4 regions of the Spirillospora sp. NPDC029432 genome follow, and region 4 is predicted to be linked to each of the others. Evidence: riboswitches for the same ligand, from Rfam matches in the RefSeq annotation. Region 4 holds a riboswitch; each other region holds the start of a gene.
The links. Region 4 has a riboswitch for cyclic di-AMP ahead of AB0881_RS30455 (CHAP domain-containing protein). Riboswitches for the same ligand answer to the same signal wherever they lie in the genome.
Positions count from the first base shown of each region.

Region 1: linked by a shared signal. The riboswitch ahead of AB0881_RS05440 (DUF4200 domain-containing protein) and the one ahead of AB0881_RS30455 (CHAP domain-containing protein) in region 4 are both predicted to bind cyclic di-AMP.
Region 2: linked by a shared signal. The riboswitch ahead of AB0881_RS18425 (hypothetical protein) and the one ahead of AB0881_RS30455 (CHAP domain-containing protein) in region 4 are both predicted to bind cyclic di-AMP.
Region 3: linked by a shared signal. The riboswitch ahead of AB0881_RS37690 (C40 family peptidase) and the one ahead of AB0881_RS30455 (CHAP domain-containing protein) in region 4 are both predicted to bind cyclic di-AMP.

Region 1 covers NZ_JBEZWH010000005.1:74,227-80,076, reverse strand. Annotated here, with positions in the region: gene AB0881_RS05450 (serine/threonine-protein kinase) at 1-972, shown strand, start outside; gene AB0881_RS05445 (S8 family peptidase) at 1,132-2,298, shown strand; cyclic di-AMP (ydaO/yuaA leader) riboswitch at 2,461-2,654, shown strand; gene AB0881_RS05440 (DUF4200 domain-containing protein) at 2,658-3,599, shown strand; gene AB0881_RS05435 (hypothetical protein) at 3,651-3,833, opposite strand; gene AB0881_RS05430 (hypothetical protein) at 4,011-4,676, shown strand; gene AB0881_RS05425 (dihydrofolate reductase family protein) at 4,846-5,460, shown strand; gene purL (phosphoribosylformylglycinamidine synthase subunit PurL) at 5,514-5,850, opposite strand, start outside.
Region 2 covers NZ_JBEZWH010000020.1:80,789-86,638, forward strand. Annotated here, with positions in the region: gene AB0881_RS18420 (hypothetical protein) at 1-1,031, shown strand, start outside; gene AB0881_RS18425 (hypothetical protein) at 1,132-1,767, opposite strand; cyclic di-AMP (ydaO/yuaA leader) riboswitch at 1,776-1,939, opposite strand; gene AB0881_RS18430 (hypothetical protein) at 2,368-3,114, opposite strand; gene AB0881_RS18435 (OB-fold domain-containing protein) at 3,281-3,700, opposite strand; gene AB0881_RS18440 (thiolase family protein) at 3,697-4,863, opposite strand; gene AB0881_RS18445 (CoA transferase) at 4,874-5,850, opposite strand, start outside.
Region 3 covers NZ_JBEZWH010000088.1:980-6,829, reverse strand. Annotated here, with positions in the region: gene AB0881_RS37715 (hypothetical protein) at 1-456, shown strand, start outside; gene AB0881_RS37710 (NlpC/P60 family protein) at 453-1,517, shown strand; gene AB0881_RS37705 (ribonuclease domain-containing protein) at 1,545-1,967, opposite strand; gene AB0881_RS37700 (Mut7-C RNAse domain-containing protein) at 2,147-2,926, shown strand; gene AB0881_RS37695 ((deoxy)nucleoside triphosphate pyrophosphohydrolase) at 2,953-3,363, shown strand; gene AB0881_RS37690 (C40 family peptidase) at 3,428-4,468, opposite strand; cyclic di-AMP (ydaO/yuaA leader) riboswitch at 4,476-4,617, opposite strand; gene typA (translational GTPase TypA) at 4,809-5,850, shown strand, end outside.
Region 4 covers NZ_JBEZWH010000051.1:48,319-54,168, forward strand. Annotated here, with positions in the region: gene AB0881_RS30450 (CDP-glycerol glycerophosphotransferase family protein) at 1-2,260, opposite strand, end outside; gene AB0881_RS30455 (CHAP domain-containing protein) at 2,455-3,297, opposite strand; cyclic di-AMP (ydaO/yuaA leader) riboswitch at 3,312-3,451, opposite strand; gene AB0881_RS30460 (hypothetical protein) at 3,775-3,987, shown strand; gene AB0881_RS30465 (TetR/AcrR family transcriptional regulator) at 4,141-4,791, opposite strand; gene AB0881_RS30470 (nitroreductase family protein) at 5,003-5,665, shown strand; gene AB0881_RS30475 (SDR family oxidoreductase) at 5,662-5,850, shown strand, end outside.

The DNA.
Region 1 (5,850 bases), on a different contig from region 4:
GGCCCGCTCGCCGACCGGATGCCGGAGTCGCTGGTCGCCGAGGGCCGCGCGCTCGCCGGCACCCCGGGGCCCGCCGCGGCCGTACCGGCGCCCGAACCGGAACCCGAACGGGAACCGCACCCCGAGCCCGAGCCCGCGCCCGCTCAGGTGCCGGCCGCGTCGCCGCCCGCGAGCTTCGGAGCGCCCGCCTTCCCGGCGGTCCTCGGCCCGCGGAACGAGTGGCCGCCGCAGGAGCCGTCCGACCTCACCCGGGTCGACACGCCGCGCGTCGAGGACACCGTGTTCGACCACGACCCCGCCACCCAGGCGATGGCCCCGCTCGCCACCGCTCCCCCGCCGGATCCGGCGGACCGTACCGAGCCGACGCCGCACCTCATCCCGGGCATGGGCGCGAGCCGGGGCGACGAGGACGACGAGCGCACCTCCACCGCGATCCTGTCGCTGCCGCCCGCGGGCGGCGAGAGCGGGTTCGCCGGGCTCCTGGCGCGGCTGCCGCGGCCCGGCAACCATCTGCTCGGGGTGGCGCTCTCGCTCACCATCGGGGTGCTGGTCGGTGTCGCGATCATCGGCCTGGTGCTCTGGCCGCAGATGCGCGGGGACGACGACGGCGCGCCCGCCGGGAAGGCCGACGGGATCGACGACACCCCGGTCACGGCCGTGCCCGAGGCGTTCGCCGGCACGTGGAAGGGGACGCTGGTCAACACGGGGCGGGGCGCCACGTTCCCGGTCGAGGTGACGTTCGAGAAGGGCACGAAGGCGGCGCGGGCGGTGTACCCGCAGAACGGCTGCACGGGCACGCTCGCGTTCGCCCGCGGGACCAACCGGCAGCTGCACATGTCGCTGACCATCGCCAAGCCCTGCACGGCCGGTGACGTGCTGGTGAGCCGGCAGCCGGACGGGTCGCTGCAGTACGTGTGGTCGGCGCCGGGCAGCTCCCAGGTGGGCTACCAGGGCAAGCTCAGCCGCGACTGAACCGCGAGCCCCTTCCTGGCCTGATTCGGTCGGCGTAGCCGAAATGCCGGATTTAAAGGCTATGTCCAGCAGAGATCCAATAAAGTACCTCCGCCCAGGGTCGCCTCGACCCCGGCCGCGGGCGCCGTGCGCGGCCCCCGCGTGAGAGAAGGAGAGCTCTTGCGGACTTTCCCCCGAAGGGTGCTCATCATCGGCGCGGTCGCCGCGACCGGTACCGCCGCCACCCTGCCCGCCTTCGCCGCCGCCCCCCAGGCGCCGCCCGTCCCGGTGGCCGCGGCGCAGGGCACCCCGGCCCCGGGCCGGTACATCGTCACCATGAAGTCGGGCTCGTCGCCGGCCGGCGCGGCCGCGCGGGTCAAGGCCGCGAAGGTGCAGCGGTACGACCGCGTCCTCAACGGCTTCGCCGCCAAGCTGAGCACGTCCCAGCTCGACCGGCTGCGCCGCGACCCCGCGGTCGCCGCGATCGAGCAGGACCAGATCGTCCGGGCGTCCACCACGCAGAAGTCCCCGGTGTGGGGGCTGGACCGGATCGACCAGCGCAAGAAGACGCTGTCGAAGACGTACACGTACAAGTCGACCGGTTCGGGCGTCAACGCGTACGTCATCGACTCCGGGCTCGCCCACTCCCACCCGCAGTTCGGCGGGCGCGCCTCGATGGTCTGGGTCGCCCCCGAGTTCAACGGCGACGGCTGGGACCACAACGGCCACGGGACGCACGTGGCCGGGACGATCGGCTCCGCGACGTACGGCGTGGCCAAGAACGTCAGGCTGCGCGGCCTGCGCGTGCTGGACGCCGACGGCTACGGCTACGTCTCGACGATCGTGGCCGCCGTCGAGTGGCTGCAGAAGAACGCGGCGAAGCCCGCGGTCGCCAACATGTCGATCGGCGGCGGCAAGTCGGCGGCGCTGAACGCGGCGGTGGAGAAGCTCTCCCGGTCCGGCGTGTTCACCACGGTCGCGGCCGGCAACGAGGGCCAGGACGCCTGCAAGACGTCCCCGTCCAGCGCCGGCTGGGTCATGGCGGTCGGCGCGACGACCATCCACGACAACCGCGCCACCTGGTCGAACTACGGCAAGTGCCTGGACATCCTGGCGCCGGGCTACGGGATCACCTCGACCTGGCCGGGCGGCGGCAAGTCCACGCTGAGCGGCACGTCGATGGCCGCCCCGCACGTCAGCGGGGTCGCGGCCCTGTACCTGGCCGGGAAGAGGACCGCCACTTTCCCGCAGGTGCAGAAATGGCTGAACGACAACTCGACAAAGGGACAAATCGGTCGTCTTGGGAGCGGAACGCCCAACCGGCTGCTCTACAAGTCGGGTCTGTGAGTCGCGTCACGTAAGATGGCCCGGCTCCCAGCGGGGGGCCGGGCCCGGCGGGCGGATGAACCATTCCACTGTCCCCACCGTTTAATCTTGGCGAGGATCCGATTGGTTCCGAACAGTTCGTTATTGTTCGGTCGGTGACTCGCCCTGGGCCCCGGGGTGGGCCGGCCGAACCGGCCTAATCCCGGCGCGTCCCCCCGCGTCCGGGAACCGGGGACCCAAACGCCGGCGGGTCCGGGCTTCACGCCCGGCACGCGCCGGCCGGGGTGAATTCACCGCCCGCCACCAGCGGACGGTGATAGGGCTGCTCCCGGCCCGAACCCGTCAGCTAACCCGGTAGGCGATCGAGGAGAGGAGAGGACGTGGAGACCCCCAACTCCACCCGCCGGTGGCACGCTCGGCTGCGGCGCCCCGCCTTGGCACTCGTGGCGCTCGCCGGTGCCCTGCCGCTGACCGCGGGCACCGTGCCCGCGGCCCATGCCGACCCCGGCGACTCCGGACGCATCAGCAAGTACAACCGCCAGATCGCGAGACTGGAGAAGGCGTACGGCGGCGACCTGGCGAAGCTCAAGGACGCCCAGTACGGCGTCAAGAAGGCCCAGGAGAAGTCCAAGGACCTCCAGGCCGACCTCCGCGTCGCCCGGGGCCTGGTCGCCCAGCTGGCGGCCAACCAGTACATGAGCGGCGGCACCGACCCCAGCGTCACCGTACTGGCCGCCGACGACCCGTCCAACGCGCTCAGCAACATGAGCCTGGCCAGCCACGTCGCGCAGAACCAGTCCAACAAGGTCCAGCAGATCCAGAAGCTGGTGAACGAGCAGGAGAAGGCCCGCAAGGAGTACGAGGCCAAGATCAAGGGCCTGGAGAAGGAGATCAAGGACCTCCTCGGCCAGAAGTCCAAGATCCAGGCGCTGGTGAAGAAGTACAAGCCCGAGTCCCCGAGCGTGGGCATGGGCGGCGTCACGCCCCGGATGCTCAAGGTCAAGAACACCCTGGACATCGAGTTCGGCCCGTTCCCGACCATCGGCTGCGTCCGCAGCACCGGCGACCCGCAGGACCACGGCACCGGCCACGCCTGCGACTTCATGGTCAGTACCGGCGGCTCCTCACCGTCCGCCAGCGGCCGCTCCCAGGGCGACCGCACCGCCAACTACGCGATCGCCAACGCCAACAAGCTCGGCATCAAGTACGTCATCTGGCGCCAGCGCATCTACGACATGCGCAGCCCCGGCTGGCGGATGATGGAGAACCGCGGCGGCATCACCGCCAACCACTACGACCACGTACACATTTCGGTCTTCTAGCCGTTTCCCTGCCAGTGCGGGGTCGAAGCGGCGGGCCGGGCCGTGGCGTGCCTACCTCGACTTGCGTCCGCGGCGGGTGATCCAGGCGAAGACGGCCTGGGAGATCCTCACGATGAAGGAGGGGTCTCCGCCGCCGGACAGCGACTGGGTGCCGAGGAACTTCGCGTTCGGGTTCTGGCGTCCCTCGTACTCGGCGTTGCTCTGCCCAGGAAGGCGCTTCTCGGGTGGGGGCATCGTTCCTCCAGCAGTGTCGCCGAGTCTGCCTCACGGTAAAGGCGTCGGTTGCGGCGTGGCGATACCCAGCGCATGCCGACCGGTCGCGAGGCCAGGTCCGGCCGTCCGGCTCGTCGCGTGCCCTAGGGGCCATGCCGGCACCGTACGGCAACGGTCCGGTCGCGGTATTTTCCCGGCATGTCGCATCGCGTGATCTTCGAGCTGGACGGCCTGGAGGACGACCTCACCCCTCAGGAGCGCGCCTTCGTCGCCGAGACGGCCGAGCGGTCGGGGACGCCCTCCGGCGAGCCCGTGTACGGGACGGTGTCCTGGGACGAGGTCACGGACGCGCTCGTCGCGTCGGTCTCCCTGGGGGACCCGGAGGCCAGGCTGGCCCTGGTGGACTTGGGCGTGCACTTCGCCGGCGACAGGGTCCGCGGCGACCGGCTCCACAGCCAGCTCCACTCGCTCCCCGAGGACCCGTCCCCGTGGGCGCTGGACGCGACCGGGAGCATCGACGAGCTGGCGGGGCGTTCCGCGGAGTGGTTCGCCAGGATGCTGCGCCGTCCCATCGCCCTCTACGTCTGGCTGCACGAGCAGCAGGCGTACGCGGCCCGCTACGTGTTCGCCGACAGCGACGAGACGCTGTGCCAGTCCTATGTGAAGCAGCTGGCGCCCGCCGGCCAGGCCGAAGGGCTGATCGCGGACGGGCACGTGCGGGGGCAGGGCTGGATCCAGACCGCGGGACTGCCCGCGCCGAACCTCTACCTGCACATCCGCGGGGACCGCGAGGCGGCGTCCCTGCCTCCCGGAGTGAAGGAGGCGACCAAGCGCGGGCAGATCTCCGGGGTCTGGTACGAGTGACCCCACGCCCAAGCAGAACGCCCCAGAGAACGGGCGCCGCGGCTGAGGCGTGGCGATACGCCAAGGCGCGGAAAAATTTCTCACGGATTCCGGGCGCCGGTGTCGGATCGGGCCGCGCCGTTCGTAGCACAGGTGAGTGCGACGAACTCAGCGGGAAGGGATCTCCGACATGAAACTGACGACCGTCACGAACGTCTCCGTCGATGGCGTGATGCAGGGGCTCGGCGGGGCGGAGGAGGACCGCGGGGACGGGTTCGAGCGCGGCGGCTGGGCGCTGCCGCTGTTCGACCACGAGGGCGAGGCGTACCTGGGACGGATCTACCAGCGGGCCGGCGCGTTCCTGTTCGGGCGGCGGACGTTCGAGATCTTCGCCGCCTCCTGGGGAAGCGGCACGTGGGGGTCGGACGAGGGCGACAACCCGATCTCGACGGCGCTGAACGGGCGGCCCAAGTACGTGGTGTCGAGCACGATCACCGACCCGGGGTGGGCGGACACGACCGTCATCTCCGGTGACGTCGCGGCCGCGGTCCGGAGGCTGAAGGCCGAGCCGGGCGGTGAGCTGCAGGTGCACGGGAGTGGAAGCCTGGTCCGCTCGCTGCTCGACGCCCGGCTGGTCGACGAGATCATCCTGCTCACCTATCCCGTGGTCGTCGGCCAGGGAACGCGGCTGTTCCCCGCCACCGGCCCGGACATGGCACTCGAACTGGTCGAATCGCAGGTCACCTCGAACGGCGTGACGATCCAGGTCTACCGGCCCGGCGGGCGCCCGCAGTACGCGCCCTAGGCGCAGCGCGAAGCGCCCGGCCCCGTGTGGGGGGCCGGGCGCTTCCGCCGCTTCTAGCCCGCGTAGCTGGGGACGGTGCGCTCGTGCGCGTCCCGCAGCTCGACCAGCGGGATCGAGAAGAGCTCCTGCGTCTCGCCGTCGGTCCCGACGGACGACACGTCGAGAGAGTCGCCGCCGATGATCCCGAGCTGGGAGACGGGGACGCCCGCCGCCTCGCAGAGCTGCGCGACGCGCTGCTCGGCGCCCGGGCGGATCGCCACCACGGCGCGGGCGACCGACTCGCTGAACAGCGAGACGAACGCGTCCCCCCGCAGTGTGATCTTGGCGCCGAGGCCGCCGCGCAGGCAGGACTCGACGAGGGCCTGGGAGAGGCCGCCGTCGGACAGGTCG
Region 2 (5,850 bases), on a different contig from region 4:
ATCTCGTCGAGCTGCTGCCCCTGTACGGGCGGGTGGACGAGGCCGTCGAACTCCTCGAAGCCCGCGTGCGCGCGGACCCGTTCGCCACGAAACAGCTGGTGGACCTCCTGGTCGAACACCGGCGAGTGGAGGATCTCACCCGGCGGGCCGAGTCCGGCGATCCCTATGCCGCCGAACGGTTGGTCGACCTGCTGGTCGACCAAGGCCAGGAGGCGGTGCTGAGAGATCGTGCCAGGGCCGGTGACGGACATGCCGGTGCCCGCCTGGCGGACCTCCTGACCGGCCAGGGCCGCCGGCCGGAGGCGGCCGTCCTTCTGCGCGAGCATGTGCCCGCCTGGTGGGCCGAGCGCCGCCTCGCGGACATGCTGGCCGCCGACGGGAAACCTGACGAGGCCATCGCCATGCTGCGCGCCTCCGCGAATCCCAAGGCCCGGCAGCACCTGGTGGACGTCCTGGGCGCCTGCGGGCGGGTGGACGAGGCCATCGCCACCGCGCTGTCGGTGGCCGAGGCCGGCGAGCTCGCCTGGGCCAGACGCCGGCTGATCGATCTGCTCGTCCAGGACGGCCGCACCGACGAGGCCATCACCATGCTCCGGAACCGCGCCGCAGCCGGAGACCACCGGTGGGCCGCCGGCCGCCTCGTCGACCTGCTGGCACTCCAAGGCCGTATCGAGGAACTGCGGCCCCTGGCGGCCAAGGACCGGCGCGCCGCGCAGCACCTGGTGGACCTCCTCGTCCAGCGCGAACGTGTGGACGAGGCCATCGCCTTCTGCGGCGCCCGCGCCGACGGAGGCCCTCCCGAGGTGGCCGTATGGGCCCGGAAGCGCCTCACCGAACTCCTGGCGCGGCAGGGCAGAGCAGCCGAGCTGCGCGCCCGCGCGGACGCCGGCGACGCCCATGCCACCGCCTGGCTGGTCGGCCACCTGGTGGAGCTGGGACGCACCGACCAGGCCGTCACCATCCTCCGCGCCCGCGCCGACGCCGGCGATCCGTGGGCCGCCTACGAGATCTCCCAGCTCCTCGACCGGTGACTCCGTTCCGCGGATACCGGTCCGGCATGGGAAACGAGGGCATGGCGGTCGAGCGGATGCGCCCGGCCGGGTGGCCCGGCCGGGCGCTCTCACCGTTCGTTCACAGCTTCTTGGGCCGGTACGCCTTGTACTCGCTGCCGGAGTCGAGGCCGTAGTCGCGCGTCCGGTGGTCGGTGCCGTACCTGCCGCGCTGCTCGAAGGCCCAGTAGGAGGTGTGCTCGTCGTCGGCCCACTTCTCGAAGATGACGACGTGCCGGGTCGTGTTGGTGCCCTCGGCGTCCATGACGAGGTCACCCTTCTTGAGTTCGGACATCTTGATGCGCTTGGTGTACCGCGACGACGTCAGGCCCACGGTGTTCGGGCCCGGCTTGGGCAGATCGAGCGCCATCGCCACGTAGCCGGAGCAGTCGGTCCGGTAGCCGTCGTGGTAGTCGCTCTGGCTGTAGGGGACCCTCCGGTCGGTGTGCGGACGCCAGGTCTTGGCGCGGGCGATCACCTCGGAGCGCTCGTCCTGCTCGTCGCGCGCGTCGCCCGACGGCTTTCGGGCATCCGGCCGCTTCTCCGCCGGGATCGTCGCGACGGCGGCGGCCTTCTCCGCGCCGTCCGGACCGGACGACCCGGCCGACGCGTGTACGGTCGTCGCCGCCACGCCGACCACGGCGAGGCCGACCAGTGCGCCGGTGGCGCCGCGGGACAGGCCCAGAGGGCCGCGCTTCTTGCTGTGCTTGCCTTGCAAGGGGGACTCCTTGGCTTCCAATACGCCTACCGGGTTAGCTGACGGGTTCGGACGTGGAAGTCGCCCTACGGCTCTGAGGGCAGGCCGATTCACCCCTGCGCGGACCGGCTGAGGTCCGGCGCACGGTGGATCCCCGGCTCCGCCATGAAGGCGGACTCGGCGTTGCCGCTGCGATCCTTGGGCGCTGGGCCCGTTCACGGGACCCGGTGTCCCGTGCGCGAAAGAGCGGCGCTGATTGGTTTGTGCGGCCATGCGAGGGCCGCGTGCTCTGAGAGCGGCTGCCGGCGCGCTCGGCCCGCACGCCGTGGCGTGCGCATGGGAAGGGCCTGGTGCTCGGGTCTCGAAGAGACCGGACGCGGCAGGAGGACGCGTGGATCGCGCCCGTTCCCTCACCCGACGGTGTCAGATGAGGTCATCGTGCTCATAGGGGACAAAGCACCTGGAGGGCACTTTGGTGGACGACAAGCTAACGCAACCACCAAGAGAAGGCAAACACCCACAAACTCACGCTTCGAGCAGCTCACAGCGCCAGAGCCGGCCAGATCATGCGGTGCTGCGCGGCCGCCGGTGACGGTCGGCCGCCTCACGTCCCCGCGTTGTCTACCGCTTCGGTGTGACGACGGGGGCGTTGAACGGAAGGACCAGCAAGGGGCCCGTCACCACCACTTGGTCGGTGTTGGGCACGCCCCAGCCGAGGTCGGCCTTCTGGTGGCAGGTGCCGCGGTCCTCGATCCAGTACCTGGCGTCCGCGCCGCCCGGCCCGGAACGGAAACGGCCGAGCAGCGAGATGCGGTCCCGGATCTTGCCCTTCTGATCCACCACGAAGCCGTGAATGGGGTACGTGCCGCGGAAACCGCCGCCCGCCGTCCGCGCCTCGTAGGCGAGGTCCGAGATCATCACGCGGAGGGTCTCGCCCGCCTCGTCGGTCACGGTGGCGTCGAATTCACCCATGAACGGCGTCACGAAACCGGGGAACGACGTGTGGAACCGCTCCGGATAGATCGGGGGCCGCCGTTCCAGCGAGGAGAAGCGGTAAGCACGCCGGAAGGTGCCCGCGTTGATCGTGTACGTGCCGTTCTCGCAGACGAACGGACGGTACGTGCGCCCCGCCAGATCGGTGGACAGCCGTACGATCTCGTTGCCCGTGGCGGGATCCCCGAATTCCTCCTCCACCATGGACGAGGAGATTCCGTGCCTGGTCACCTTGAGCTTGAACCCTGGGCCGACCGCGGCGATGCGGCTCTCGCTCTCCTTGACGTGGACGTCCTGGATCTCCTTGGCGGAGGCGTTCGGCGCCATCGCAAAGGCGGCGGCCAACGTCATCCCGACCACGGCGAATCGGACCACGGTCCCTCCCTGCGTCCTGTACATCGTCGTACCAACAGCCATGATCACAGGATCGTCCCCCTCCGCCTAGGCCCACGGCGCATCGGGCCCGGGGACAGGCGGCCGGTCTCGGCCAGCGGGGCGTACGCGAGATGAGGGCCTCATCCCCATGTGTATCCCCGTGTGTTCAGCTCCCGTCCGGCTCGACGTAGGGCAGGGTGATTCCGCCGACGTCGTGGAACGCCGTCCGCACGCGGAGCCCCACGCGCACGTCGTCGACCGTGGCGCCGACGAGGTTGGTGAGCAGCTGGAACCCCTCGTCGAAGGTGACGATCACGACGGCGTAGGGGGCGCTGAACTCCGGCGCCTGCGGGCGCCAGACCACCGTGTGGCTGTAGACCTCGCCGCGGCCGCCGCTCACCTGCCACTCCAGCGCACCGGAACCGCAGTGGCGGCAGTCCCAGGCCGGGTCGAACACGGCGCGGCCGCATCCGCCGCAGCGCTGGTAGCGCAACTCGCCCGCGGCGCAGCCGTCCCAGAAGGGCCGCGACACCGGCGTCGGCTGCGGCAGCGGGATCCCCGGCCGCTGAGGTTCCAGGACGGTCACGGGCGCTCACTCCCCAGCAGGACGACGTCGGTGAACAGCGCGCCGGCTCCCCCGGCCGAGCACAGCGCGACCTTCGCGTCCGGTACCTGGCCGCTCCGGCAGCGCTTCTGCAACTGGTGCACGCCCCTGGCGACGCGCTGGGACAGCTGGACGACCCCGCCCCCGTGGCTGTAGGACATGAGCCCCCCGTCCGTGGTGATGGGGAACTCGCCGCCCGGTGCGATGCGGCCGTCCATGACGAAGTCGCCGCCCTCGCCCTCCCCGCAGAACCCGAAGGCCTCGAACTGGCGGATGATCTCGAACGAGAACGGGTCGTACAGCTCGCACACGTCCACGTCGGACGGCCCCAGCCCCGCCGTGGCGAACGCGTCGCGGGCCGCGCGCCGCCCGACGTAGCCGTTGGGCACGTCGCCGGTGCCGCCGCGGAGATCCCACGCGGGCGCGTGCCGGTAGGCCGGTCCGAGCGCGTCCAGGCCGCCGCCGAGGATGTACACGGGGGTGCCCGGGAGGTCGGCCGCGCGCTCGGCGGTCGTCACGATCAGGGCGCATCCGCCCTCGGAGGTCGTCGCGCAGTCGAGCAGGCGGAACGGGTCGGCGATCATCCGCGAGGCCAGCACGTCGCCGGCGGTGAAGGGGCCGCGTCCGGAGTAGACCGCGTCGGGGTTGGCGTGGCCGTTGTTGCGGATGGTCGCGGCGACCTCCGCCATCTGTTCCGGCGTGGTGCCGTAGAGGTGCATGTGCCGCCGGGCGATGAGGGCGAACTCGGCGGCGGTGTAGAGGCCGAACGGCACGACGAACTCGTTGGCCGGGCGCGTCCACGGCGCGGTCGCGGCCCGTTCCGTGTAGAGGCCCGCTCCCCCGTCGGCGAGCAGGACCGTACGCGCCAGCCCGGTCGCGACCAGGCTCGCCGCCTGCAGCAGCCCCGCGATCCCACTCGCGGCGTTGGAGTTCCAGGCCGGGCCGATGCCGAGCGCGTAGATCAGCTCGGGCGCGTGCTTGCTGAACACGGCGTCCACCTCGGACGCCGGGACGGCCGCTTCTGCGAGCACGCCGCGCGCCGCCTCCAGCGTGATGGAGAAGGCCGTGTGTCCCTCCAGGACCCGTGCCTGGCGGGTGTTGTACGCGGCCACGATCGCCACGTCGCGGAAGGGGTGTTCGCTCAAGATCACTTCCCTACAGGTTGTCCGGTCGTTCGCCGATCACGCCGAGCCGCCGCAGCGCGGCGATCCGCTCCGGTCCGATCCCGGCGACCTCGCGCAGCACTTCGTCGTTGTGCTGCCCCAGGGTCGGCGCGGGCCGGGCGAACCAGGGCCCCTCCCTGGACGCGGCCCTGAACGGCACCCCCGGCATCCGGTGCTCGCCGAGCACCGGATGGTCGACGGTCTCGGCGAACGAGCGGTCGGCGAACTGCGGGTTGTCCAGCGCATCGGCGGGCGGCACGACGCGCGCCGCCGGAACGCCCGCCGCCGCCAGCGCCTCGGCCAGCTCCGCCGCGTCCCGCCCGGCGCAGTACGCGTCGAGGTGCTGATCGATCCGGTCGTGGCCGCGCCTCCTGCCCTCGCGAGAGGAGAAGTCCGGCGACCGCGCCCAGGCCGGATCGCCCAGCACCGTGCGCAGCGCCGCCCAGTGCTCGTCGGTCACGACGGCCAGCGCGAGCCACTCGTCGTCATCGGGCCCGCCGCACCGGTAGAGGTTCTGCGGCGCCGCGACCGGCCCGCGGTTTCCCGCGCGGACGAGTTCGGCACCGTACGCGCTGTGCTCGATCACGACCTCCGCGGCGACGTTCAGCGCCGACTCGACCATCGGGACCTCGACGAGGACACCGTGCCCCAGCGTGTCGGCGCGTTCGAGCGCGGCGAGCGTCGCCACGACGGCGTGCGTCCCGGCGAGGGGGTCGCAGGGGCCCTTGAGGACCATCGGCGGCGCGTCGGGATGACCGGTCATCCAGGCCAGGCCGGACGCCTGCTCCATCGTCTGCGCGAATCCGGTGCGATCGCGCCAGGGCCCGTCCAGGCCGAAGGCGGGCATCCGCACGAGCGTGACGCGCGGGCAGCGCTCCCGTACGGACTCCCAGGTGATGCCGAAGTTGTCGAGCACGCGCGGCGAGTAGTTCTCGATCAGCACATCGGCCTGGGCGAGCAGCTCGAACA
Region 3 (5,850 bases), on a different contig from region 4:
AACTTCGACCTGTACCGCCTCCTGCCGTTCTCGCAGCAGGAGTTCGCGACGGCGGCCGACCTCGCGCAGCGGTTCACCGCGGCGTACGGGACGTACCGCTACGACGAGGACCCCAAGGCCTACACGGACCGGCTCGCCGGGATGGTCACCGAGCAGCTGCGCGGTGAGCTGCAGCGCAGCGCCGCCTCGCCGGGACTGCTGGAGGAACGGCGGCGGCAGCAGATCGTCGCGCAGAGCACGGCCACCCTCGACCGCGTCCGCGACATCGAGGACAACTCCGTGATCTTCCTGGTGACCGGCAAGCAGCGGGTGACCAAGGGCGGCAAGGAGGGCCAGGAGAGCCAGCAGTACGCGGTGACGGTCGCGCGCGACGGGTCGGCCCTGCGCGTGTACGCGTTCGGTCCCGCCGACGCCGGCCAGGCCGGCGACACCGCCGGCGCCGGTGATACCGGATGAGCCGCCGCAGGCTGCTGATCGCGGCGGCGCTGGGCGCGGTGGCGACGGTGTTCGGCGCGCTGATGATCGTTCCGGTGCTGTTCGGGGCGAGCCAGTTCATGTTCGGCGGCGGGGGCGCGGGCGCCGCGTGCGTGGACGTCTCCCAGGCGGGGTCGCAGCCCTCCGAGGCGAACGACGCCCGCGCCATCCCGGCCAACTACCTCGAGCTCTACAAGAAGGCGGGCAAGGACTACGGCATCCCGTGGAACGTCCTCGCTGGCATCGGCAAGGTCGAGACCAGCCACGGGACGTCCCGGCTGCCCGGCGTGCAGAGCGGCGAGAACTACGCGGGCGCGGGCGGCCCGATGCAGTTCCTGGCGGCCACGTTCAAGTCGTTCGCGGTCGACGGCGACAAGGACGGCAAGAAGGACCGGTACGACCCCGACGACGCGATCCCGTCCGCGGCCCGCTACCTCAAGCACAACGGCGCCCCGGAGCGGATGCGCACGGCCCTGTTCATGTACAACCACTCGTGGGACTACGTGAACCTCGTCCTCGACTGGGCCAAGAAGTACGTGGGCGGCGACTTCACGATCGTGCAGTCGAACGGCGTCGAGTGCCAGGACAACCAGCTCCCCGCGAACGCCGGCGAGCTGGTGCAGCGGATCATCGCGTTCGCGATGGCGCAGCGCGGGAAGCGGTACATCTTCGGCGCGAACGGCCCGGACGCCTGGGACTGCTCCAGCCTCCTCCAGGGCGCGTACCGTTCGGTCGGGCTCAACATCCCGCGCACCACGTTCGAGCAGTGGCCCTGGGGCGTGAAGATCGAAAAGGGCAAGGAGCAGCCCGGCGACCTGGTCTTCTTCAACTCGGGTCCCGGGACGTCCGCCAACAATCCCGGCCATGTCGGCATGGTGATCGGCAACGGCAAGATGATCGTGGCGAGCTGCTCGACCTGCACGCCGAACATCGGCGTCAAGCCGTACAAGCGCTCGGACTGGATCGGCTCGACCCGCCCGCTGGCCCGCCCGGAGATGAAGCGCCGGGTCGCCGAGCTGGCCGCCCAGCCCCGGTCGGGCTGACCGGGGCCGGGCGGCCTTCCGCTCCGGTCAGCAGGCGAAGTCGATGTCGGAGAAGCTCTCGTAGTGGTCGTCGGTGTAGTACATGCCGTCGTGCCCCTCGTCGCCGGAGGTGACGATGCGGCGGGCGCCGCGGTGGTCGACGCCGGGCGTCTCGACCGTGTACTCGCGGTAGAACCCCGCGGGCTCGTCCGGCAGGAGGCCCTCGCGGTTCTGGAAGACGGTGCCGTCCTGGGGATAGGGGTACGGGCCGCCGCGGTCGATGAGGCGGATGGTGTCGTCCGCTTCGGGCGGCAGCTCGGTCGCGCAGATCGGCGGGATGTCCGCGGCGATGACGGCCGCGAGCGCGGGCGGCCCGGCGAGCGGCTGGGCGGCCGGCGCGCCCTGGACGGCGGGGACGAGGAAGGCGGCGGCGACGAACGGGAGCAGGAGCAGGTGGCGGGGGGATTTCATGGGTTCGAGTGTGCGGGCCCGCCCCCGGCAGCGGTCAAGGCCGCCCGGCGGGTTTCAGGGGAAGTTGCCGATCGCATTACCCCCGCTTCGGCAGGACGTACCGGCCGCGCTCGGGGGTCCGGAGGCCGGGCGCGGATCAATTCGGTCGACATCGCGGCGCAGCGTGGCATGCTGGCCGCGTGGAGCCCGCGACAACGATCTCGATCGCCGACGAACTGCTGATCTTCCTGCCCTCCGCGCGCCGCCGGGCGCGGCAGGAGGTGGCGCACGACGGCACCTCGACGCTGGGGCACATCGTGGAGGCCCTGGGCGTGCCGCTGCCCGAGGCCGGCCGGCTGCTGGTGGACGGCGTCCCGGTCGAGCCCGGGCACCAGCCGGCCGCGGGCGAGGAGGTACGGGTGGAGGCGGTGTCCCGGCCGCAGCCCGTACCGCTGGAGCCCGGCCAGGCCGCGCCCCGCTTCCTGCTGGACGTCCACCTGGGCACGCTGGCCCGCCGGATGCGGCTGCTCGGCCTGGACACCGCGTACCACAACGACATGGACGACCCCGCGCTGGTCGTCCAGGCGAACGAGGAGCGCCGGGTGCTGCTGACGCAGGACCGCGGGCTGCTGCGGCGCCGGGCGCTGTGGTTCGGCGCGTACGTGCGCGGCTCGCGCCCCGACGACCAGCTGCGCGACCTGCTGGAGCGCTTCGCGCCCGCGCTGTCGCCGTGGACCCGCTGCACCGCCTGCAACGGCGTGCTGGCGCAGGTGGGCAAGGAGGAGGTCGAGCGGCAGCTGGCCGACGGCACCCGCCGCAGCTACGACGTGTACGGGCGCTGTACCGACTGCGGCCAGGTCTACTGGCGCGGCGCGCACGGCGGCCATCTGGAGCGGATCGTCGAGGACGCGGCGGCCGTCGTGGCGGCGGCCGGGACGGCCGGAGCCGCGCCCGGCTCGGCGCGGAGCGCGGCCTCCTGAGACGCTCGGCCCGCCCGTCCGGCATGATGCCGGGCAGAGAGGGGCTGGTCACGATCAACGTAGTGGTGGGCGCGGCGATCATTTCCGGGGGGCGGCTGCTGGCCGCGCAGCGGGCCGAGCCGGCGGCGCTGGCCGGCGGCTGGGAGTTCCCCGGCGGCAAGGTCGATCCCGGCGAGACGGACGAGGACGCCCTCGTCCGCGAGTGCCACGAGGAGCTGGGCGTCAAGGTCGCCCTGGCCGAGCGGATCGGCGGCGACTGGCCGCTGGTGCTGGGCGGCGTGCTGCGGGTGTGGACCGCCGCGGTCGTCGAGGGCGAGGCGCGCGCGCTGGAGCACCTCGCCCTGCGGTGGCTGGGCCCGGACGAGCTGTACGACGTCGCGTGGCTCCCCGCGGACCTGCCCATCGTCGAGGCCGTACGGCCGCATCTGGGCGGCTGACGGCCTCGCGGGGGCGGTGGGGCCGGGTGGGACCGGCGGGCCCGCGCCGGCCCGCCGGCCGGTCTCAGGAGATCCGGTTGGCGCCCGCGTAGTCGGAGCGGTCCGACATTTTCGAGATCTTCACCACATCGCCGGTCTGCGGGGCGTGCAGGTACTTGCCGTCGCTGAGGTAGATCCCCATGTGGTGCAGGCTGGAGCCGAAGTAGACCAGGTCGCCGGACCGCAGCTCGCCCTTGCTCACTTTCCGGCCCTCGCCGTACAGGGCGCCGGTGTAGTGGGGCAGGCCGGGCTTGCCGACCTTCCCGTACGCCCAGACGACCAGGCCCGAGCAGTCGAAGCTGCTGGGGCCCGCGGCGGCCCATACGTACGGGCTGCCGATCTTGGTGAGCGCCTTGCGGGCCATCTTGGCGGGCAGGTCGGAGCCCTTCACGGTCGCCTTGAGCCCGGTCTTGGGGTCCTTGACCCGGGTGGTGGTCAGCTTGTCCAGCTGCTTGACGACCTCGGTGACCTTGGCCTTGGCCGCCCCGCGCGCCTGCTGGGCCTTCGTCGCGGCCTGCTGGACGCGGGCCGTCTCGGCCTTGGCCGCGTTCTGCGCCCGGGTGGCCTGGTCGATCTGCGCCTGGAGCCGGTTCACGGCGGCGGCGCGGCTCTGCGCCAGGTACGCCGACGCGGACAGCCCGGAGGTGTCGGTGCCGGCGCCGTAGAACATGTCCGAGCCGCCCGCCATGTAGTTGGCGGCGGCGAGCCGGCCGAGCTCCTCGCGGGCGGGCGCGGCCTGCTGCTGGAGGCGCGCGGCCGTCTGCGCGGCGGTCCGCTCGGCCCGCTGGGCGGCCTTGAGGTCGACGCGGGTCTTGTTGTACGCCTCGGTCAGCTTCTCGGCCTCGGTGTTCAGCGCGTCCAGCCGCTTGCGGAGCTCGCTCTCGGACGGCTTGGGCTGCGCGGCGGGGGTGGCCGCGGCCCGTACGGCCGGGGGCGCGATCGTGGGTGCGGCCGCCGGGTGCACGGCGGCCTCCGCGGCGATCGGGGTCAGCGCGCCGAACGCGACGACCGTGGCAGCGGTGAGGGAGGGCACGGCGAAGCCGCGCCGTTCGCGAGCCGGTGACAAACCGGTGAACTCCTCTCCTTGGCCGCCTACCGGGTTAGCTGACGGGTTCGGGCCAGGAGTCGCCCTACGGCGCGCGGGGGTGCGCGCCGATTCACCCCAGGGGGCCTGGGTCCCCGGTTCCCCCGGAGGGGATTCGGCGGTCTCCGGCCGTCGTCCCGGGGGGCGGGACTCGGAACGACCGGATTACGGGAGAGTACAAAGTCCGGGCAAAGTTGGCCAAATAGCAAGATGTGCGGCGCGCGGGAAGACGTGGGCGGGCCGTCGACGTTGAACGCCCAGTAGAATCGAAAGAGTCGCAGTCTGCGGCGGAACCCCACACTCTCACCCAAGGCGAGACCGCATGCCCATCTCCACGCGTGACGACCTCCGGAACGTCGCGATCGTCGCCCACGTCGACCACGGGAAGACGACGCTGGTCGACGCCATGCTCTGGCAGTCCGGGGCGTTCCGCGACAACCAGGACGTGGACGACCGCGTCATGGACTCCGGCGACCTGGAGCGTGAGAAGGGCATCACGATCCTGGCCAAGAACACCGCCGTCCGGCACGCCGGGATGACGATCAACATCATCGACACCCCCGGCCACGCCGACTTCGGCGGCGAGGTCGAGCGCGGCCTGTCCATGGTCGACGGCGTCGTGCTGCTGGTGGACGCCAGCGAGGGCCCGCTCCCGCAGACCCGGTTCGTGCTGCGCAAGGCGCTGGCCGCGAAGCTGCCGGTGATCCTGGTCGTCAACAAGACCGACCGGCCGGACGCCCGCATCGACGAGGTCGTCGACGAGACGTACGAGCTGTTCATGGACCTCGACGCCGAAGAGGACCAGATCGACTTCCCGATCGTCTACGCCTCCGGCCGCGCCGGCCGCGCGTCCCTCACCAAGCCCGAGAACGGCGGGATGCCCGACAGCGAGGACCTCGAGCCGCTGTTCGACATCATCAAGCAGACGATCCCGGCCCCCTCGTACGACCCCGACGCCCCGCTCCAGGCGCACGTCACCAACCTGGACGCCTCCAGCTACCTCGGCCGCATCGCGCTGTGCCGGGTGCACTCCGGGATCATCAAGAAGGGCCAGTCGGTCGCCTGGTGCAAGCGCGACGGCAGCGTCGAGCGCGTCCGCATCAGCGAGCTGATGATGACCGAGGCGCTCACCCGCAAGCCCGCCGACGAGGCCGGGCCCGGCGACATCATCGCGCTGGCCGGCATCGCCGACATCATGATCGGCGAGACCCTCGCCGACCCCGACGACCCGCGCCCGCTGCCGCTGATCACGGTGGACGAGCCGGCGATCTCGATGACGATCGGCACCAACACCAGCCCGCTCGCCGGCCGCGAGAAGGGCACCAAGGTCACCGCCCGGCTCGTCAAGGACCGCCTGGACCGCG
Region 4 (5,850 bases):
CCAGCGGGTCGTTGCGCGGGTAGCCGGCCGGGAGCAGCTCGGCGGTCACGCCCAGGCCGGGCACCAGCGTCCGCTCGTCGTGCGCGGAACGGACGAGGAAGCAGTCGTAGCGCTCCACCGCCCGCCGGAACCGCTGCTGCTCGGCGCGCGTGGCGTTCTTCAGCGCCGGCTGGTCGAACCCCATCAGCTTGTACGCCGAGCCGTGCCAGGTCTGGAGGTACGTCGTCGCCTTCCTCTTGCGCAGCCCCTCCGGGAAGCCCTGGTTGTCGATCCAGAACTCCGCCCGTGCGAGCGCCCGGAAGTAGGCCCACGACCCGCGCCGCACGAGCGCCGCGTCCTTCGGGAAGCCCTTGGGGCTCCCCTCGTACGACCAGTAGGCCCGCACGGGGACGCCGGCGCGGCGCAGCTCCCGGTAGATGTACTTGGGGTTGTCCGAGTACTGCTTGCCCAGATGGCTCTCGAAGACGACCGTGCCCTTGCGGACGGGAAGCCTGGACAGGACCCGGTTGAAGACGGCGATCTTGGTCTTGCGGGCGGTGAGCCGGCGCCGCAGCGCCGCCCGCAGGGAGCGCGCCGACCGTTCCGCACGGCGCAGCCCCCGCCAGGCCCGCCGGAAGGCCGGGCTGTGGCGGAGGGCACGGAGGGCCGCCTTGAACGGCTCGGTCAGCAGCCCGCCGCCTTCCAGGACGAACGACAGGTTCCCCGCCTCCGTCTCGTACGGCCTCAGCCGCGTGCCCGCGAGCCGGGTGAGCCGCGGCCGCACCGGCAGCGGCACACCGGTCACGCCGGCGCCCCCGCCCGCCAGGCCGATCCGGAGGACGAGCCGGTCGCCGTTCACCCGCATGATCAGCCGGGCGTCCCACAGCGGGTCGACCAGCCCGATCGGCCGGACCCGGCGGGCGGTGTCGAGCCCGGCGCGGAACTCGATCGCGTCGCCGCGGTGGGCGAACTCCGCCGGGAACCGCACGGTCCGGCGGCGGTGCCGCCGGTCCCGCAGCTCCACCTCGCCGCGCAGCCGGGCCCCGGCGGGCACCCGGCCGAGCGGGTTGGCGACCAGGCCGGTCAGCCGCGCGCGGCGGCCGGCGCGGCGCAGCGCGGTCGCGGTGGTCGCGGGCCGCAGCTCGGTCAGCGGGCGGGCGTGGATGCCGAGCGCGGTGACGTCGAGGATCTCCCGGCCCGGCCCGTCCCGCAGGTGCCGCTCCCCCCAGTAGACGCGGCCCTCGTGCTCGACCAGCTCGGCGCGCAGCTCCGGGATCTTCTTGCGGGCGAACTCGGCGGCGGAGATCGCGCCCTCCAGATCGCCGCGCCCGACCATGTACGCGGCGATCGCGGGCAGCCGCCTGGCCGCCGCCAGCGTCCCGGGGTCCAGGCCGGCGACGTACGGCCGGGCCAGCTCCAGGAACCGCCGCCGGTACTCCTCGTCGCGGGCCCGCAGGTCGTCGAGGTAGAGGAGCAGGTCGTGGTTGACGAACTTGACGTCCTTGGCCGCCTTGAGGTCCGCCGCCCCGTGCGCCCGGAACACCCGGTCGATACGGCGGTGGATCTCCAGCCGGTCGGCCAGGTTGCGCAGTTCCCGGCGGCGGTTGGAGATCGACGGGCGGTCGGCGTCCGCCTCCACGTACCAGGTGTAGACCCGGTGCGGGACGACCGCGATCCGGTCCGCGGCCAGGTACGCCTCGGCCGAGAACAGCAGGTCCTCGTAGTGCAGGTCCTCGACGAAGCGGAGCCCGCGATCCAGGAGGAAGTCCCGCCGGTAGCACTTGTTCGTGGAGAGCGTGTCGTACAGCAGGTCGGGATGGTCGAGGACGGAGTCGTGGACGGCGCGGCGCCGGTAGAGCCGCGGATACCAGGGCGTCTCGCGGGCCTTCGGGCCCAGGTGGGACCGGACGCACAGGCCCGAGACCAGGTCGGCGCCGGTCTCCTCGGCGGCGGCGACCATCGTGAGGCAGGCGTGCCGGTCCAGGACGTCGTCGCTGTCGAGGAACATCACCCGGTCCCCGCGGGCCAGCTCCACGCCGGTGTTGCGGGGGCGGCCGCAGCCGCCGGAGTTCTCCGGCAGGTGGACGGCCCGGACCCGGCCCGGGTGCGCCGCCGCGAACCGGTCGGCGGCCTCGCCCGTCCCGTCGGTGCTGGCGTCGTCGACGATCACCACCTCGACGCCGCCGAGCGTCTGGCCCAGGGCCGAGCGGACGGCGCGCGGCAGCCGTCCGGCGTCGTTGTAGGCGATCACTACGACACTGACGTCCGGCCGGACCCGCATCCCATCCCCTTTCAGACGTTCCGGGACAGTGATTTCCAGCCAGGTCCATCACCGGGTCGACACGGGATCAAGTGGACGTCAATATTCACGGATTCTCGTGTTCTGTCCCGGAACGCTCGGAAGCCCGGAGAACGCGCCGAGGGCGCCCGCACCAGGTGCGGACGCCCTCGGACCAGGGGTTGTGCGGGAGTGGCTCAGCTGTTCCGGTAGTCGGGGTAGCCGTAGCCGACGATCTGCGACTTCTGCCGCGTCTTCTCCTTCACGGCGTTGCCGGTGTTGCCCTCGACGGTGTCGACGGTGCCGTCGCCGTTGTCCTTGACGACAAGGCCGACGTGCTCGATCGAGTTGATGCCGCCGCCGTTCCAGGAGAAGAACACCACGGCGCCGGGCTTGGCCTCGTGGCCCCAGCGGCCGGTCTTCTTGAACCACTTGGCGTGCTCGACGGTGTAGGCGTCCCAGCCCATGCCCTTGACGCCGGTCTGCGCGCCGACCCAGGACACGAACATGTTGCACCACTGCGCGCCGTTGTAGCTGGACACGTTGCCGCCGTCGCGCGCGGCGGTCAGCTTGGCGTTGTCGGTGCCCACGTACCAGTCGTGGAACTTGGTCTGGCCGCCCTTGCCCTCGCTGATCCCGACCTGCTTCTTGGCCAGGGAGATCACTTCCTTGGCGGTGGCGGAGTTGGCGTTGGCGGTGGCCTTCTTGGCGGAACCGGCCTTCTTCTGGGCGTCGGCGGCCTTGCCGGCGACGGTCCCGGTGGCCTTCTGGGCCTCGCTTCCGGTCACCTGCTCGGGCTGGACGGCGGTGTGGCCGGCCTTGCCGACGCCGGCGACACCGGCGACGGTCTGGACCTCGGCGCCCGAGGCGCCGGTGGAGGCCGCGGCGCCCACGGCCGAGCCGAGGGCGAGCACGCCCAGGGCGGCGCCGCCGGCCACACCGGCCGCGGCACGGCCCCGAAGGGCGAAGGTCTGGGTGGTCAGCTCGCTCGCACGGGTACGAAGGTCGGCGAGCAGAGCGGGAGAGATACGGAACGACACAGCAGGGGTCTCCTGATTTCTTCCATGGCCGCCTACCGGGTTAGCTGTCGGATTCGGGCGTGGAAGTCGCCCTACAGCGCACGCGGACGTGCACCGATTCACCCCAGATGGTTGGGTCCCCGGCTCCAGGCGCCGCTTTCGGCGCGGAACGGACTCGGCGGTCCGGCGGCCGTTCAGGGGCCACCGGCACTGCGATCAGATGGATGGACGGTTCGCGCGGGTCTTGATCCGCACACGCGACCGCGTTCGGCGGGATCCGGCCCGGTCGGCTCGGCCCGCCTGCCAATGGCGACGCATGGGGCGCATCGCCCAGAGGTGGTCAGAAGGTATCAAACTTCTAGCTCGTGGCAAATCCGGTGCAAAGCACGCGGACACAGGTTCAAAACCACACGAACCCCGCATCTCTTCCCGACATCGGGGAACGATTCGGACTCTCGTGTCCGATCGACCCGTACGCACCGGGAGGGGAACGCGGCGATGCTGCCGGATCTGGGGTTGTTGGCGATCGCTCTGCTGGGCCTCGCGGGACTGGCCGTGCTGGCCCTCGCGCTCTGCGTGGCCGGGGGCCTGCGGCTGGCCCGCTCCCTCGCCGAACGGGTCCCCGTACGGCCCGACGGGGCCCCGCTCCCGATGCGCCGCCCAGCCCCGAAGGAACGCGCGACGAGCGGCCGCATGGGCACGGCCCGCTAGCCGAGCAGGGCAGGCAAAACCCCGCCTCTACACCGTCTCACCTGCGCCTTCAGCGACAAAGGCCACACCAAGGCCGAGTCACGAGCGCCGTGAGACGTGCCTCACACGCGCACCCACACCCCGCTCCCAAGCCGCACCCGAAAGTGACCCGGGTCACGGCCCGGTGGCGGCCTCCGCGCCGGCGGCTCCGGCGGCGGCCGGGGCAGCGCCCGCGATGGCGCCGGCCAGGACGAGCCGCCCGGCGGTGGTGACCATGGCGACGACCTCGTCCACCGGGGTCCGCAGCGAGGTCAGGCTGACCAGGGCGGCCAGCAGCACGTGGCCGAGGACGACCTCGACCTCGTCCCGCTCGGGCACCGGGTCGCCGATCGCGGCGGCCAGCCGGTCCCGCAGGGTCATGAACAGCACCAGCCGGTCGTCCTCGACCGAGGAGTCCTCGGACGTCACCGCCTGGACGATCGCCGACGTGAGCGGGATCTCCTCGGCCCCGACCCGGATGATCCGCTCCAGCAGCGCGGTGAGCCGCTCGACCGGGGTGTCGCCGACCGCGAGCGAGTCGATGTCGTCGGTGACCTGGTGCACCCAGTCGCCCGCCACCTCGGTGATCAGGTGGTCCTTGGTGGCGAAGTAGCGGTAGACCGTGGCCCTGGCCACACCGGCGCGGTCGGCCACGTCGTGCATGGTCACGGCCGGGTAGCCGCCCTCCAGCGCCAGCAGCCGGGCGGCGTCGACCAGCCGTTCCCGGCGGGCCTGCTGCTCCTTGCTCAGCGTCCGGGTCACGGTGAACCGCGCATCGCCGCTCAACGCGCCTCCTTCGGGATGGCCGATCGGGTGACGGACGCCATCTTCTCGCACATCCGTTCCCATCGCGCGCCGGGCACGGGCGGGCGGGCGCGCGGGGCCTTGTCCGCCGCGCCGCCCGCGGGCGAGGATGCATCCAGAAGATCGTTCTTCGCCCTATCGCTTGCTTGGTTGTGACGCTAGTCTAGACACCCGTCTCCGAACGGAGCCGCCGATGGACCTGCACGAGGCCCTCTACACCACCCGCGCCATGCGCAGGGTCCGCCCCGACCCGGTGCCGCTGGAGGTGCAGCGCCGGATCATGGACGCCGCCGTGCGCGCGCCCAGCGGCGGGAACGCCCAGGACTGGCGGTTCCTGCTCGTCGACGACCCCGGCGCCAAGGGCCGGCTCGGGCCGCTGTACCGGGACTCCATCGACCAGCTCTGGAAGACCGTCTACAAGGACCGGCTGGAGACCGCCTGCGCCGCCCCCGAGGAGCCGGACAACGCGCAGATGCTGCGCGTCCAGCGGTCGGCGCAGTGGCTCGCCGACCACTTCGAGGAAGTCCCGCTGTTCCTGTTCGCCTTCACCCGGTTCGACCCGAACGGCGGCTCGATCTTCCCCGCCGTCTGGAGCGCGCAGCTGGCCGCGCGCGCCGAGGGCGTCGGCAGCTCCCTCACCTCGGTGCTGGGCTTCTTCCACCCGGACGAGACCTACGAGATCCTCGGCGTCCCCAAGGACGAGCACTGGACCATGTCCTGCTGCGTCTCGTTCGGCTACCCCACCGGCCGGTGGGGCGTGGCCGCGCGCCGTCCCGCGCACGAGGTCACCCACCGCAACGCCTGGGGCGCCCCGGCCGGATTCGAGACCCCCGAACCACTCTGGAGCCCTGAATGACGCTCGAAGGCACGTCCGCGCTGGTCACCGGAGGCGGCAGCGGGATCGGCCTGGCCTGCGCCCGGCGGCTGGCGGCCGACGGCGCGGCGGTGACCATCTGCGGCCGTACGGCCGAGCGCCTGGAGGCCGCCGCCAAGGAGATCGGCTGCGGCTGGACGGTGGCCGACGTTACCGACGAGGACCAG